2 regions of the Stenotrophomonas capsici genome follow, and region 2 is predicted to be linked to the other one. Evidence: riboswitches for the same ligand, from Rfam matches in the RefSeq annotation. Region 2 holds a riboswitch; the other holds the start of a gene.
What was found. Region 2 has a riboswitch for glycine ahead of VA603_RS06330 (trimeric intracellular cation channel family protein). Riboswitches for the same ligand answer to the same signal wherever they lie in the genome.

Region 1 (7,935 bases), on a different contig from region 2:
CATCGTTGCCACTTCCCGCGGCATCGCTGGCACATCCCTCCCGATGCGTGCCATCCGAAGCGGCATGACTGACGCTTTTTTCGACATCCGTGCCGCTTCAACGGGCAATGCCGGCGCCCCATGCGAGATCACCGGCACAGGGGCGACATCGCTGCACCTTGAAGGGATGGGCCTGCCGCTCCAGGTGACACGCCTGCCGCAGAAACAACAAAGGCGCCCTCGGCGCCTTCGCTGATCCGGCAACTTCCCCGCAGACGCTCAATGCGTGCCAGCGGCGCGCTTCGCGCCCACGCCCAGCTCACCGGCCAGGTTGCGCTTGTAGGTGTCGAAATCGATGCCCTGCTCGGCCACCTCCGCGTGCGCGGCGTCCTTCAGTGCGTCGGAATACATCAGGCGCACCGGGGTGTTGTTGTTCTCGTGCCATTCGGCGGCCTGCATGATCAGCGCCAGCACGCGTGCGGCGCTGGTGGTCTCGCCGGCGATCTTGCCGTCCATGCCCAGCACCCACTCGCCGTCGCGGCGGACGATGCCCGCCAGCAGGCTGCGCTGCTGGTCACGCAGTTCGGCGTGCGGCTCGACCTTGGCCTTCGGTGCCGGGTTGGCCTCGGCCTGGTTGCGGGCGCGCTCGGCCAGCTTCTTCTTCGCCTCGCGGCGGCCCTTGGATTGAATCGACATCGTGGTGTGCTCTTTGCCGTCGCCGCTGATGGCGGCAGGGATAGTGTCCCCGATCGGGGGTGAAGATGGATCAGGCCGCCGGGGTGTTGCGTTGGGCACGCTGGCTGATGCGCTCCCACTTCCACATCAGCCCGCTGCCCAGCGCGAACAACGCCGCGCCGATGGCCAGGCTCAGGCCACTGCGGCTGAGCAGCGGCGACAACACCCCGGCGATGACCGCATTGGTCACCAGCGTGCTGAAGGCCTGCATCGAGGAGGCCGTGCCGCGCTGGCGCGGGTACATGTCCAGGATCGCCAGGCTCAGGATCGGGAAGATCAGCGCCACGCCGAACGAATTGAGGGTCAGCGCCAGCACCGCCCACGGCACGCTCATCTGCGGGGCCAGCGCGTTGTAGGCAATGTTGTAGACCGCCGCCACCGCCATGAACGCATAGCCGATCCGCACCGCGCGCGCGCCGGCGATGCGCCCGGCCGCGCGGCCGGAGGCATAGGCGCCCAGCGCCATGCCGCCGATGGTCGGGATGAACAACCAGGCGAACTGCTGCTCGTTCAGGTGCAGCAGGTCCAGGATGAAGGCCGGTGCCGAGGCGATGTACAGGAACAGCCCGCCAAAGCCCAGCGAGCCGGCCAGGGCCAGGCGCAGGAAGCGCGGGTTGACCGCGATGCTCCAGTAATCCTGGGCCAGCCGTGCCGGGCGCAGGCTCAGCCGGGCCTGCGGCGGGTGGGTTTCCGGCAGCCACAGGCAGGTAACCACCAGCAGCAGCGTGGAGAACGCCACCAGGAACCAGAAGATGCCCTGCCAATGGCTCCAGCCCAGCAGCCAGCCACCGATGATCGGGGCGATGGCCGGGGCGATGGAGAAGATCATCGACACCTGGCTCATCAGCCGCTGGGCGTCGTCGCCGTCGTACAGGTCACGGATGACCGCCCGGCCGATGATGTAGCCCACGCCGGCGGACAGGCCCTGCAGGCCGCGGAACAGCAGCAGCGAGCCCATGTCGCGCGACAGCGCGCAGCCGATCGAGGCCAGGATGAACACCACCAGCCCGCCGATGATCACCCGCTTGCGGCCCAGCGCATCGGACAGCGCGCCGTGGACCAGGCTCATCAGCGCATAGGTGAGCAGGTAGACGCTGATGACCTGCTGCATGGCCAGTTTGTCGGCGCCCATCTGCGCGCCGATCTGCGGGAACGCGGGGAACACCGCGTCGATGGCGAACGGGCCGAACATCGACAACCCGGCCACCAGCGCGGCGATCCGTCGCAGCGAAACCTGCTTGCTTGCTTTCATGGCTTCCTGTGGAACAACGTGCATCGGCACCGGCAGGCAGACCGGTGCGGGAGGGAAAAATGAACAGGGCCGGACACGGTAACGCCGCGCGGCCATATCGCGCCTGTTTATCCGGACATGAACCCGCGTCAGCCCGCGGTACCGGCCTCCCCGCCCACCGCGTGCAACGCGCGATCTTCGGGCCGGGAACGGAATGGTAATCTAAGCCGGTGCGCAGGTCTGCCCCGGGCTATAATCGGCGGGCTGTACGAACACGGTGGGAGAAGCGGCTGACCCCGCTGCCGAAGGCGCAAACGCCCGTAAATCGCTCAGGCCCGATACCACCTGCACCAAAACTCTGGAGAGACCGGTTCAATCCGGCGCCGAAGGGGCACGAAGCACACGATCCTCGTCGCGTTGCTTCCAAACTCTCAGGCAAAAGGACAGAGGGGCGCGAGGCAAGCCACCGGCTTGCCGGCCGTGATGCCGCCTGCGCGGCAGCGGGGCCGTACCGGTGCTTGCCTGGCTCACCGCCCCAGCCCTGCATGCCTTCTCCGGACGTCAGCCATGACCCAGAACACCCCTTCGCTGCGCGAACTCGAACACTCCTCCGCGTTCGTCGACCGCCACATCGGCCCCAACGATGCAGAAATCGCGCAGATGCTGCGCACCGTTGGCCATGATTCGCTTGAAGCCCTGACCGACGCCATCGTGCCGGGCTCGATCAAGTCGCCGGCACCGCTGGCGCTGCCCGAATCGCTCACCGAGGTCGAGGCGCTGGCCAAGATCCGCGCCATCGCCGGCAAGAACAAGGTGCTGCGCAGCTTCATCGGCCAGGGCTACTACGGCACCCACACGCCGAACGTCATCCTGCGCAACATCCTGGAAAACCCGGCCTGGTACACCGCCTACACCCCGTACCAGGCGGAGATCTCGCAGGGCCGCATGGAAGCGCTGATCAACTTCCAGACCCTGGTCGCCGACCTGACCGGCATGGAGATCGCCAACGCCTCGCTGCTGGACGAAGCCACCGCTGCCGCCGAGGCGATGACCCTGGCCAAGCGTTCGGCCAAGTCCAGGTCCAAGGTGTTCTTCGTGCACGACGCCGTGCACCCGCAGACGCTGGAACTGCTACGCACCCGCGCCGAGCCGATGGGCATCGAGCTGCAGGTCGGCACCCCGGCCGAAGCCATGACCGCCGACGTGTTCGGCGTGCTGCTGCAGTACCCCGACACCACCGGCCACATCGGTGACCACAAGGCGCTGGTGGAGGCCATCCATGCCCGCCAGGGCCTGGTCGCCGTGGCCACCGACCTGCTCGCGCTGACCCTGATCGCCGCTCCCGGCGAATGGGGCGCGGACATCGCCATCGGCAACAGCCAGCGTTTCGGCGTGCCGTTCGGCTTCGGCGGCCCGCATGCGGCCTTCATGGCCTGCCGTGACGCCTACAAGCGCTCGATGCCGGGCCGCCTGATCGGCGTGTCGGTCGATGCCGAAGGCAAGCCGGCCTACCGCCTGACCCTGCAGACCCGCGAGCAGCACATCCGCCGCGAGAAAGCCACCTCCAACATCTGCACCGCCCAGGTGCTGCTGGCGGTGATGGCCTCGATGTACGCCGTCTACCACGGCCCGGAAGGCCTGCTGCGCATCGCCCGCCGCACCCACCGCCTGGCCGCGATCCTGGCCAGCGCACTGCGTACCGCTGGCGTTGCGGTCGGCAATGACTTCTTCGACACCCTGCACGTCACCGGCGTCGACGCCGCGGCGGTACAGGCCAAGGCCGTGGCCGCGGGCATCAACGTGCGCGTGATCGATGCAGGCGCGGTCGGCATCAGCCTGGACGAAACCGCCACCCGCGCCGACATCGTCGCGCTGGGCCAGCTGTTTGGCGCCACGGTCGACGTCGATGCACTGGACGCCGCCACCGCCGATGCCCTGCCCAAGGGCCTGCTGCGCACCAGTGCGTTCCTGACCCACCCGGTGTTCAACACGCACCACAGCGAGCACGAGATGCTGCGCTACCTGCGCTCGCTGGCCGACAAGGACCTGGCGATGGATCGCACCATGATCCCGCTGGGCAGCTGCACCATGAAGCTCAACGCCACCGCCGAGATGATCCCGGTGACCTGGCCGGAGTTCGCCAACATCCACCCGCTGGCACCGGCCGACCAGGCGCAGGGCTACAAGGAGCTGATCGACGGTCTGGAAGCGATGCTGGTCGAATGCACCGGCTACGACGCGGTGAGCCTGCAGCCCAATTCCGGCGCGCAGGGCGAGTACGCCGGCCTGCTGGCGATCCGCGCCTACCACCGCTCGCGCGGCGAAGGCCATCGCGACATCTGCCTGATCCCGGATTCGGCGCACGGCACCAACCCGGCCTCGGCGCAGATGTGCGGCATGACCGTGGTGGTCACCAAGACCGATGCCAACGGCAACGTCGATGTCGATGACATCCGCCGCAACGCCGAGAAGTACAGCGACCGCCTGGCCGCGATCATGATGACCTACCCGTCCACGCACGGCGTGTTCGAGGAAGAGGTGGTCGAGATCTGCCAGATCATCCACCAGCATGGCGGCCAGGTGTACACCGACGGTGCCAACATGAACGCCCTGGTCGGCGTGGCCAAGCCCGGCAAGTGGGGCTCGGACGTGTCGCACCTTAACCTGCACAAGACCTTCTGCATCCCGCACGGCGGCGGCGGCCCGGGCGTGGGCCCGTGCGCGGTCAAGTCGCACCTTGCCCCGTACCTGCCGGGCAAGCTCGGTGACAACGGCCCGGTCGGCATGGTCAGCGCGGCCAGCTTCGGCAGCGCCTCGATCCTGCCGATCAGCTGGATGTACATCACCCTGATGGGCACCGCCGGCCTGCGCAAGGCCACCCAGGTGGCACTGCTCAATGCCAACTACATCGCCAAGCGCTTGGCCCCGCACTACAAGACGCTGTACACCGGCCGCAACGGCCTGGTGGCACACGAGTGCATCCTGGACGTGCGTCCGCTGGAGAAGACCTCCGGCATCGGCGCCGAGGACGTGGCCAAGCGCCTGATCGACTTCGGCTTCCACGCCCCGACCCTGAGCTTCCCGGTCGCCGGCACGCTGATGGTGGAGCCGACCGAGAGCGAATCGCAGCACGAGCTGGACCGCTTCATCGACGCGATGATCCAGATCCGCGAGGAGATCCAGGCCATCGAGGACGGTCGCCTGGACCGCGAGGACAACCCGCTCAAGCACGCCCCGCACACCGCCGGCGCGGTGTCGGCCAGCGAGTGGACCCACGCCTATCCGCGCGAACTGGCCGCCTTCCCGCTGCCGTCGCTGAAGCTGCAGAAGTACTGGCCGCCGGTGGCACGCGTGGACAACGTGTACGGCGACAAGAACATCATGTGCGCCTGCATCCCGGTGGATGCGTACAAGGAAGACGTGGAAGCCTGATCGGCTTCTGCGTTGGCCTGATGTGACAAAGCCAGCCGGTGCGAACCGGCTGGCTTTTTGTTTGGGCGCTGGGGGCTGAGAGCTAGAAGCTGCCCTCACCCCAACCCCTCTCCCGTACACGGGAGAGGGGCTTCAAAGCAGCAATTGCGAGTAATGCTTCAACCTGCAGGGAACTGAGCTCCTCTCCCGCCTGCGGGAGAGGGGTTGGGGTGAGGGCCGCGTCACCGCTTCACCGCAACAACTCAGCCCCCATTTTCTCAATACCCGTTCTTCCGCAACCAGGCATCCACCTGCGGCTTGCGCTCGGCGCGCAGCTTCACCCGCGTCTGGATGCCGGCGATCACCGTCTCCGCATCGCGGCGCGAGGTGGCGGCGATGTACTTGTCGGCGAAGGCGTTGATCTTGTCGACCATCTGCAGGTTGTCGGCCGAGGCCCCCAGCTGCGGGAAGTAGCCTGCCCGCGAGGTACCGTCCACCAGCGTCTCCACCTTCTCGCGGTTGGCCACCGCGAAGTCGAAGGCCAGGTCCGGGTGCTCGCGCGACACGCCGCCGATCATGCCGGCACCGTTGGTCGCGCCCGGCTCTTCGGTCAAGGCCATGTCCAGTGCACGCTGCGCCAGCGCCACGTCCTTGCTCTGCGCCAGCAGGTGGTAGTACTGGTCCCGCACCATCGAGGACGTCTCCTTCTTCGCCAGGGCATGCAACTGCTCCCAGGTCGCGGCATCGGCGTGTCGTGCGACCACGCCCAGCACGGTGCGGCGCAACTCCGGCGACAGCGATTCGGGCTTGGCCAGGAAGGCGGCGAAGCGGCGGCGCGCTTCGGCGATCACCTGCGGGTCGTCCATCGCGCCGAGCATGGCGATCAGGCCGCCGCGCAGCTGGCGCGTCTGCGCCGATTCGCCATCCCGGTCATCCCAGCCCAGCGAGGCCAGCACCGGCTCCAGGCGGGCGTAGGCGTACTTGCGGAATGCCGCCTGGCGCGTGGCATCACCTTCGAACAGGTCGTCCAACCCACCCAGCGTGCGCGACACGCGCTGCCACAGGTCCGGCGGCGCATCGCCGGCCACCTTGGCGGTGAGGTCCAGCGTATCGGCCTCCGGCTGCAGGCCGACGGCTGCCAGCGCGCTGGCATCCATCATCACGCCGAGCTGGTCGACCACCGGCAGGCGCTCGAAGCCGTCGCTCAATGCCTTGAACTGCTCCGGCGAGTACAGCGTGCGGTAGTAGCCCTTCTGCCCGGCGTTGACCAGTACCGGCCCGGCGCAGCCCGGCAGGTCGACGGTGGCGCTGCCGTCGACCAGGGTACGCACGTCCTTGCCGTCGGCGCCGCGCACGGTCACCGGCACGCGCCAGCGCAACGGCTGCTTGTCCTTGCGGTCGATGGTGTACTCGCCCTGCTGCAGCGTCACCCGCGTCTTGCCGTCGATGCAGGCGCTGGCGCTGCGGATCAGCGGGATGCCCGGCTGCAGGGTGAAATCGTGTGCCACTTCGATGAACTGCTTGTCCGGCGCCGCCTTGGCGATCTCGCGCCAGAGGTCATCGGTGACCGCATTGCCGTAGGCATGAGCGCGCACGTAGCTGCGCACGCCATCGCGCCATGCGTCGCTGCCCACGTAGTCCTCGAACATGCTGATCACCGCCGCGCCCTTGCCGTAGGTGATGCCGTCGAAGGCCTGGCTGGCCTGCTCCACGGTGGCCACGTGCTGCACGATCGGATGCGTGGTCGCCATCGCATCGCGCCCCATCGCACCACGGCTGGTCATGGCGGCGTCGACGTTGTTCAGGTCCCACTCCGGATGCAGCTTGCGGGTGGTGCGGCCTTCCATCCAGGTGGCGAAGCCTTCGTTGAGCCACAGGTCGTCCCACCACGCCATGGTCACCAGGTTGCCGAACCACTGGTGCGCGATCTCGTGCGCGGCGATGCTGAAGACCGCCTGCTTGTCCGAGACGCTGGAAACCGCCGGGTCCAGCAACAGCGCGTATTCGAAGGTGAAGATCGCGCCCCAGTTCTCCATCGCGCTGAAGAACTGGCTGCCGCCCGGCGCGGCCACGTTGTCGAGCTTGGGCAGCGGATACGGCACGCCGAAGTAGTCGTTGTACTCGGCGATCACGTCACGGCTGGCGTCCAGCGCGAACTGCGCCTGCGACAGCTTGCCGGCCGGCACCACCACGCCGATCTCGGTGCCGTTGTCGGCGGTGACGGCGCTGCGCTCGAACTCGCCGGCCGACATGAAGAGCAGGTAGGTCGACATCTTCGGCGTGGTCTGGAAGACCACCTGCTTGAGCCCGTTGCCCAGCTCGCGGGTGGCGGTGGCCGGCATGTTGCTCACCGCCATCTGCGCGCTGGGCACGTTGAGGGTCAGGTCGAAGGTGGCCTTGAACCCCGGCTCGTCCCACGAGGGGATGAAGCGCCGCGCATCGGAGTTCTCGAACTGGGTGAACAGCGCGCGCTTCTTGCCCGAGTCGGTCGGGTAATCCAGCGCGAACAGCCCGTTGGCCTGGGTATTGATGGTGCCGCGGTACGCGGTGCTCAGCGTGTAGCGCCCCGGTGCCAGCGG
Region 2 (7,935 bases):
CATTGTTCCGTCAGGAAACAACGCCACACCAACGGCCTTGCCACGGTGTACTGCGGCAACAGCCGGACGCCAACGACCGTGGTTCGCTCCAACGATGAACGCACGGCATCGCCTGGATCAGGTTGCTACGCGCGAACGCACGTCCCGGCAGGAATCAGGCCGGCATCGACCGCCAGAGCCATGCCCCCAGCGCCGTCAGCGATGCGATCCAGACGACCACGATGATGGCGGCCATGGCGCGGCTGACCGGCCGTGTCGCCGCGGCCGCAGCCCGCTGCCGGGCGTCATCGAGTACTTCTGCCGGCACCCGGCGCAGCACCAGCAGCAGACCGAGCGGCACGATCACCAGGTCGTCGAGATAGCCCAGGAGCGGGATGACGTCCGGGATGAGATCGATGGGGCTCAGCGCATACGCCGCGATCCCGAGGGCGAGCAGGCGCAGCGGCCATGGCGTGCGCGGGTCGCGCGCCACGAAGTAGACGACCAGCGTCTGTCGCTTCAGCTCCCTGGCCCATTGGCGCAGACCTGCCATGTGTGTTCGATGCCGTCGTCAGCGACGGGCCCACTGCACGATCTGGCTGGCCGACATCGCGCCGGACTGGCGCGCGATCTCGCGCCCGCCCTGCAGCAGCACCATGGTCGGGATGCTGCGGATGGCAAAGCGCGCGGCCAGCGCCGGCTGCGCCTCGGTGTCGACCTTGGCCAGCCGCATGTGCGGTTCCAGCTGCGCGGCAGCCTTGGCGAACTCCGGTGCCATCTGCCGGCAGGGGCCACACCATGCCGCCCAGAAGTCGATCAGCAGCGGAATCTGCGAGCGCTGCGCATGTGCCTGGAAGGCAGCATCATCCAGGGCGATCGGCACAGCGGTGAACAGGGCCTGGTGGCAGCGGCCGCACGCAGGCGACTGCGCCAGCCGCGTGCCCGGCACGCGGTTGATGGCATTGCAGTGCGGGCAGGCGATCTGCAGCAGGTCGGGGCTCGGGGTGCTCATCGGCATGTGGGACAGGAGTGGACTGCGCTGCAGTATGTGGCCGCCGGGGTGAAGCGCGGGCGACCGGGGGCGGCCCGCAACGGCGCTGGATGAACGAAACCACCGCCGCGTCCGTTGCGGCTGTAACTGTCGCATTGCACAAAAAAGCGTGTTATCAATGCAGCCCATGAACGCAGCCCGCGCCAGCTTTTACTTTTGGTATTACTTTCCGAAGCCGCTGGCGGAGGAAGGACTGCGCTCACCCTGAAGAAACCTTCAGACGCATTCCCGAAAAGCCGCCAGCCAACCTGGCGGCTTTTTTCATGCCGCCAGCGCTGGGGCCACACCCTTCACGATCTGGATTGGAGACCCCCGCAATGCCCCCCCACACCGACGACCTGCGCATCCGCAAACTTGAACCGCTGACCCCGCCGGCCCAGCTGCTGTCGCTGCTGCCCTGCGACGAGGAGGCCTCGCAGACCGTGGCCGACGCCCGCGCCGCGCTGCACCGCATCCTGCATGGCGAGGATGATCGCCTGGCGGTGGTGGTCGGCCCGTGCTCCATCCACGACCCGGTCGCGGCGATGGAGTACGCCCAGCGCCTGCGCCCGCTGCGCGATGCGCTCGGCGGCGAGCTGGAGATCGTCATGCGCGTGTACTTCGAGAAGCCGCGCACCACGGTTGGCTGGAAGGGCCTGATCAACGACCCGGACCTGGACGGCAGCTTCAACATCAACAAGGGCCTGCGCTTGGCGCGCGGCCTGCTGCGCGACATCAACCGCCTCGGCCTGCCGGCGGGCGTGGAGTTCCTGGACGTGATCTCGCCGCAGTACATCGCCGACCTGGTGGCCTGGGGCGCGATCGGCGCGCGCACCACCGAAAGCCAGGTGCACCGCGAGCTGGCCTCCGGGCTGTCGTGCCCGGTGGGCTTCAAGAACGGCACCACCGGTGACGTGAAGATCGCCGCCGACGCAGTCGGCGCGGCCTCGCACCCGCACCACTTCCTGTCGGTGACCAAGGAGGGCGGCACCGCCATCGTGGCCACCCAGGGCAACCCGGACTGCCACGTGATCCTGCGTGGCGGCAAGGCGCCCAACTACGACGCGGCCAGCGTGCAGGCGGCCAGCGAGGTGCTGGGCAAGTCGCAGCTGCCGGCGCGGTTGATGATCGACGCCAGCCACGCCAACAGCAGCAAGAAGCCGGAGAACCAGCCGCGCGTGATCGAGGACATCGCCGGCCAGCTGGAGGGCGGCGAGCAGCGCATCGTCGGGGTGATGATCGAGAGCCACCTGGTGGCCGGCCGCCAGGAGCTGGTCCAGGGCCAGCCGCTGGTCTACGGGCAGAGCATCACCGACGGCTGCATCGACTGGGACAGCACCGTGCAGGTGCTTGAGCGGCTGGCCGAGGCCGTGCGTGGGCGCCGCCAGGCACAGCTGGAAGCGGCCGCCTGACTGGGCCAAGCGTGACAGCCACACTGGCACGCACCGGCCAGTCCAAGTAATTTACGCGGCGGGAGGCGCAATGCCTCCCGCCTGCTGTGGTCTCAGGGGAGAGCGCCTCACGCGGCAGGAAGCCTAGAAATCACCGCTTATGGAGAAGGAAGTGATGCGTATCCGTACGTGCAGTATGGTGCTGGCAATGATGCTGGTGCCGACCGTGGCGATGGCCAAGAGGGAAGTCGTGGATTCGGGCAGTGGCTGCCTGCAGAACCTGGCGGTGAGCGGTGGCTTCACCACCGGCAAGCAGTTCCTGGCCTCCACCGACCACGAAGGCATCAGCTACCCCGAGGCTTTCCGCAAGACCGTGGCCGCGATCGAGGCCGAGGGGCTGGTGGGTGTCTCGCCGAACGAGCAGACCGGCTACATCGCCGCCGAGCAGACGGTACGCGGTGGTGGTGGCTCCACCGTGCCGCTGCGCACCACCGTGCGCCGCCAGAACGACGGGTCCATCCGCGTTGAAGTGCGTTTCAGCATCAAGGGCGGCCAGCTGACCTCCAACAAGGCGGTGGGTGAAGGCCTGTGCAAGATCGCCGACGCGGCGAGCCTGTAACAGCGGGCGGGAGCGCGCGTGGGTAACGGTGCCTGGTTCCTGTACCTGCTGGAATGCCGCGATGGCAGCTACTACGCGGGTATCAGCACCGATGTACAGGCGCGCTTCCAGGCCCATCTGGCCGGCAAGGGCGCGCGTTACACGCGCGCGCACCCGCCGCTGCGGGTACTGGGCATGCGCCCGTACGCCGACCGTGCCGCCGCCTCGCGCGCGGAATGGCAGATCAAACAGCTCCCCCGCCAGCACAAGCTGGCGTGGCTGGAGCGGGCCGGGGATTGAGGTAGAGTCTGGCTTGCAGCCGCCGTTCCGGGCGGCGCCAACGCCCGGGCAGCCGGGCACCACAGCCACGCATGCGGCTGTCCAGCGGCATGTCGGCATCGTCCTCAAGCGGAGGGTTCGTGATGGCAGGTTGGTACGAGTTGGAGAAGAGCAAGGACGGGCAGTTCTACTTCGTGCTCAAGGCAGGCAACGCCGAGGTGATCCTCACCAGCGAGCGTTACACCACGCGCGCGTCGGCCGAGAACGGCATCGCCTCGGTGCAGAAGAACAGCCCCGATGAAGCGCATTACGAGCGCAAGACCAGCAGCGATGGTCGACACCATTTCAATCTCAAGGCCGCCAACCACCAGGTGATCGGCAGCAGCCAGCTGTACGCATCGCAGGCCGCGCGCGAAGCCGGCATCACCAGCGTCAAGGGCAACGGGCCGAGCACGACGGTGAAGGACAAGACGGCGGGGTAGTTGGGTTTTGCCCTTACCCCAACCCCTCTCCCGCGTGCGGGAGAGGGGCTTTGAAACTGCAGTTGCGCCGATCACTTCAAACTGTCGTGAACCTGGCCCCTCTCCCGCACGCGGGAGAGGGGTTGGGGTGAGGGCAGCACCAGCCAGCTCAATGCACCTCGTCCTGGTACACGAACTTGGGCATCTCCCAGCGGTAGCGGATGGCCAGCAGGCGCAGTGCGAAACCGCCCACCAGGCAGCACACGATCGCGGTGTCGTCGGCCACCTGCCAGTGCAGCAACAGCAGGTAGGCCGCACCGGTGAGCAGCGAGATGATCGCGTACAGCTCCTTCTGGAAGATCAGCGGCACCTCGTTGCAGAGGATGTCGCGCAGCACGCCGCCGAACGCGCCGGTCAGCGTGCCGGCGATCAGCACGATCTGCGGGGCATGCCCGGCCTCGCGCGCGATGGCGCAGCCGATCAGGGTGAAGGCGATCAGGCCCAGCCCGTCCAGCACCAGGAAGGTGCTGCGGAAGTGGTGCATCCAGCGCGCCAGCCAGGTGGCGACCAGCGCCGCGCAGACGGTGAAGCCCAGGTACTCGGGGTGTTTCACCCAACCCAGCGGGTAGTGGCCGAGCAGGATGTCGCGCAGCGAGCCACCGCCCAGAGCGGTGACGCAGGCGATCATGACCACGCCGAACAGGTCCATGCGGCGCCGGCCGGCGGCCAGCGCGCCGGTCATGGCTTCGGCGGAAATGGCGATCAGGTAGATGAGGGAAAGCAGCATGCTGTGGGTTCCTGGCAGAGCGGTGGGGCCGGCCATGCGCCTGCCGCCACCCTTGCCTGGGCAAGGATGGGACTGCGTTGACCGGTGCCGCTCCCGCTGTCCCTTGTGCCTGAGAGTTCAGCGGTGATGGCCGCGTGCCCCTTCGGCGGATCGCGCGGACGGTGTCCGGCGACCTCTCTCCAGCTCGGCGTGTCGGATGCATGGTTGGTGGGATTCCAGCCCACCGGCCTGAGCGATCATGGGAGCCTGCGCCTTCGGCGGGCGCCAGCGTGGCGCCTCTCTCCTGCATCCGGGTGCCAGTGTAACTGCTGCGTTGCAGCATGAACTGGCCGGATCTGGCAGTCCGCGCCTGTCGGTGCCCCCGCTCCCACATGAAAACAGCCGGCGGCGGGGCCGTCGGCTGCTTCGGTGCTGCGACTGCATGCCCGCTGCCGCGGGCGTTGCTCAGGCCTTCATGCTGCCCGTGTCGATGTAGCGCTGGTGCCAGGACAGCGCTTCGGGCAGCAGGTGCGGGGTGTGCTTGCCGTAGCTGTCGCGGCAGGCGCGGTCGAAGTAGTCGTTGAGCTGGTCGCGGTAGCCCGGGTGCGCGCAGTTGTCGATCACCTGGCGGGCGCGGGCACGCGGCGGCAGGCCGCGCAGGTCGGCCAGGCCCTGCTCGGTGACGATGATCGAGACGTCGTGCTCGGTGTGGTCGACGTGGCTGACCATCGGCACGATCGCCGAGATGCTGCCGCCCTTGGCCATCGACGGGCTCAGGAAGGTGGACAGGAAGCCGTTGCGGGTGAAGTCGCCCGAACCGCCGATGCCGTTCATGATGCGGCTGCCCATGACATGGGTGGAGTTCACGTTGCCGTAGATGTCCACCTCGATCATGCCGTTCATGCCGATGCAGCCCAGCCGGCGCACCAGCTCCGGGTGGTTCGACATTTCCTGCGTGCGCATGATGATGCGGTCGCGGTAGAACCGGATGTTGCGCTTGAACTCCTCGTTCGCCTCCGGGCTCAGCGCGAAGCCGGTGCACGAGGCGTACTCGAGCACGCCGGACTTGAGCAGGTCCAGCATGCCGTCCTGGATCACCTCGGTGAACGCACTGAGTCCGCGCAGGCCACTGTCGGCCAGGCCGGCGAGCACGGCGTTGGGGATGTTGCCCACGCCCGACTGCAGCGGCAGCAGGTTGTGCGGCAGGCGGCCCTTGGCCACTTCGTGCTTGAGGAACTCGATCAGGTGGCCGGCGATCAGGCGGCTGTCCTCGTCGATCGGCTTGAACGGGCTGTTGCGGTCCGGGCCATTGGTACGCACCACCGCCACGATCTTGTCCGGGTCCACGTCCAGCGTGGTCTGGCCAATGCGGTCGTTGGCGTGGATCAGCGGGATCGGCTTGCGGTGCGGCGGCAGCGCGGTGCCGTAGTAGATGTCGTGCATGCCCTCGATGTCGGCGGGCTGCCACTCGTTGACCTCGATGATCACCTTCTTGGCCAGGTCCAGCCAGGTCTTGTTGTTGCCGACCGAGGTGGACGGCACCAGCGCGCCGTCGGCGCGGATGGCCGAAACCTCGACCACCGCGGTATCGATCTCGCCATAGAAGCCGAACCAGACATGCTGGGCGACGTGCGAGAGGTGGATGTCGATGTAGTCCAGCTTGCCGTCGTTGATGCGCTTGCGGGCATCGGGGTCGGTCTGGAACGGCATGCGCATGGCGATGCCGTCGGCCTTGGCCAGCGCGCCGTCCAGTTCGGGCGCGGTGGAGGCACCGGTCATCAGCTTGATCTGGAACGGCAGGCCCTGCGCATGCACGTCCTCGATGCGCTTGGCCAGCGCCATCGGCACCGCCTTGGGGTAGCCCGAACCGGTGAAGCCGCTCATGGCGACGGTTTCGCCCGGCTGGATCAGCGCCGCGGCTTGTTCGGCGGAGACGATGCGGTCGCGCAGGCGCGCGTCCAGGATGCGTTCGACAGACATGACGACTACGGGTTGTTGTGGGGACCGTGGATTATCGCCCTTCCCGCGGGGCAGGGGGGTTCTACCTTGGTGGGATGGTTTTTGTGGCGCGCAGGCTCTTGTACCGCCAAGTACTGTTTTGCACTGCAGCGTGCAAGTTGCTTCGGCAGGCCGCACGATCGCCCTGCATCCCGACGTGGGGGAGGGAGCAAAGCCCGCTGACAGTTCGCTGTCAGCGGGCTTTTTTAATGGCCGATCGCCGCAGATGGCGATCGCTGGCATGCGCAGATGCCAGAATCGACGGATGGAAAATTCCCCCGCCGCAGTTCCTGAATACGTTGCCCCGGTGATTGACCGGGCCCTGGCCCGCCTCAAGCTGGCGTTGCCGGACCCGGCGCGCTGGCCGCCGCCGCCGGACATCGAGGCGGGGCTGCGCCGGCTGGCCATCGCCAGCGACTTCGCCATCGACACGCTGTGCCGGCAGCCGGAGCTGCTGGAGCGGCTGGCGGCCCCCGATCCGGCCCCGGTCCCGTTGCCCGGACTGGACCCGCTGCAGCCCACCGCCTGGCCCACCCAGCTGCGCCGCTACCGCGCGGCGGCCTCCACCCGGTTGATCTGGCGCGACCTGCAGGGGCTGGATGACGTGGACGCCACCCTGGCCGGGGCCACCCGGCTGGCCGAGGACTGCCTGCAGCTGGCGCTGGCCGCGCTGGAGCAGGAATTCGCCAGCCGCCACGGCGTGGTGCGCAGCGCCGACGGCGGCGTGCAGCGGCTGGTGGTGTTCGGGCTGGGCAAGCTCGGCGGCGGTGAGCTGAATTTCTCCTCCGACATCGACCTGGTCTACGCCTACCCGGAAGGCGGCGAGTCCGACGGCGCGCGTCCGCTGGCGGCCGAGGAGTACTTCGCGCGGTTGGGCCAGCGCCTGGCCCGGCTGCTGGATGAAACCACCGCCGAAGGCTTTTGCCACCGCGTCGACCTGCGCTTGCGCCCATTCGGCACCGCGGGGCGGGTGGCCTTGTCGTTCGCCGGCATGGACCAGTACTTCCAGCGCGAGGGCCGCGACTGGGAGCGCTATGCTTGGATCAAGGCGCGCGCGGTGGCCGGTGACATCGCCGCCGGCGAGGCCTGGCTGGAAACGCTGCGGCCCTTCGTCTACCGCCGCTACCTGGATTTCACCGCACTCGATGGCCTGCGCGAGATGAAGGCGGCCATCACCGCCGAGGTCGCGCGCAAGGACCGCGTGGACGACATCAAGCGCGGCCCCGGTGGCATCCGCGAGATCGAGTTCCTGGCCCAGGCGCTGCAGTTGATCCGTGGCGGCCGCGAGGCGGCGCTGCGCGAGCGGCGCCTGCTGCCGGCATTGCGCGCGTTGATGGATGCCGGGCAGATGGCCGAGCAGGATGGTCAGGACCTGATCAGCGCCTACCGTTTCCTGCGGCGCGTGGAAAACCGTCTGCAGATGCTGCGCGATG

Region 1: it holds a riboswitch for glycine, as region 2 does, so the genes downstream of both, gcvP (aminomethyl-transferring glycine dehydrogenase) here and VA603_RS06330 (trimeric intracellular cation channel family protein) in region 2, are expected to answer to the same signal.

Annotation. Positions count from the first base shown of each region.
Region 1 is NZ_JAYFUH010000061.1:50,346-58,280, reverse strand. Features, by position in the region: gene VA603_RS02105 (hypothetical protein) at 259-675, opposite strand; gene VA603_RS02100 (multidrug effflux MFS transporter) at 746-1,966, opposite strand; glycine riboswitch at 2,294-2,402, shown strand; gene gcvP (aminomethyl-transferring glycine dehydrogenase) at 2,513-5,377, shown strand; gene VA603_RS02090 (M1 family metallopeptidase) at 5,635-7,935, opposite strand, start outside.
Region 2 is NZ_JAYFUH010000074.1:414-8,348, reverse strand. Features, by position in the region: gene VA603_RS06360 (YkvA family protein) at 155-532, opposite strand; gene trxC (thioredoxin TrxC) at 551-991, opposite strand; gene VA603_RS06350 (3-deoxy-7-phosphoheptulonate synthase) at 1,348-2,421, shown strand; gene VA603_RS06345 (hypothetical protein) at 2,576-3,019, shown strand; gene VA603_RS06340 (GIY-YIG nuclease family protein) at 3,038-3,298, shown strand; gene VA603_RS06335 (YegP family protein) at 3,421-3,759, shown strand; gene VA603_RS06330 (trimeric intracellular cation channel family protein) at 3,908-4,525, opposite strand; glycine riboswitch at 4,614-4,718, opposite strand; glycine riboswitch at 4,732-4,821, opposite strand; gene scpC (succinyl-CoA:acetate CoA-transferase ScpC) at 4,970-6,484, opposite strand; partial or broken gene glnE (bifunctional [glutamate--ammonia ligase]-adenylyl-L-tyrosine phosphorylase/[glutamate--ammonia-ligase] adenylyltransferase) at 6,768-7,935, shown strand, end outside.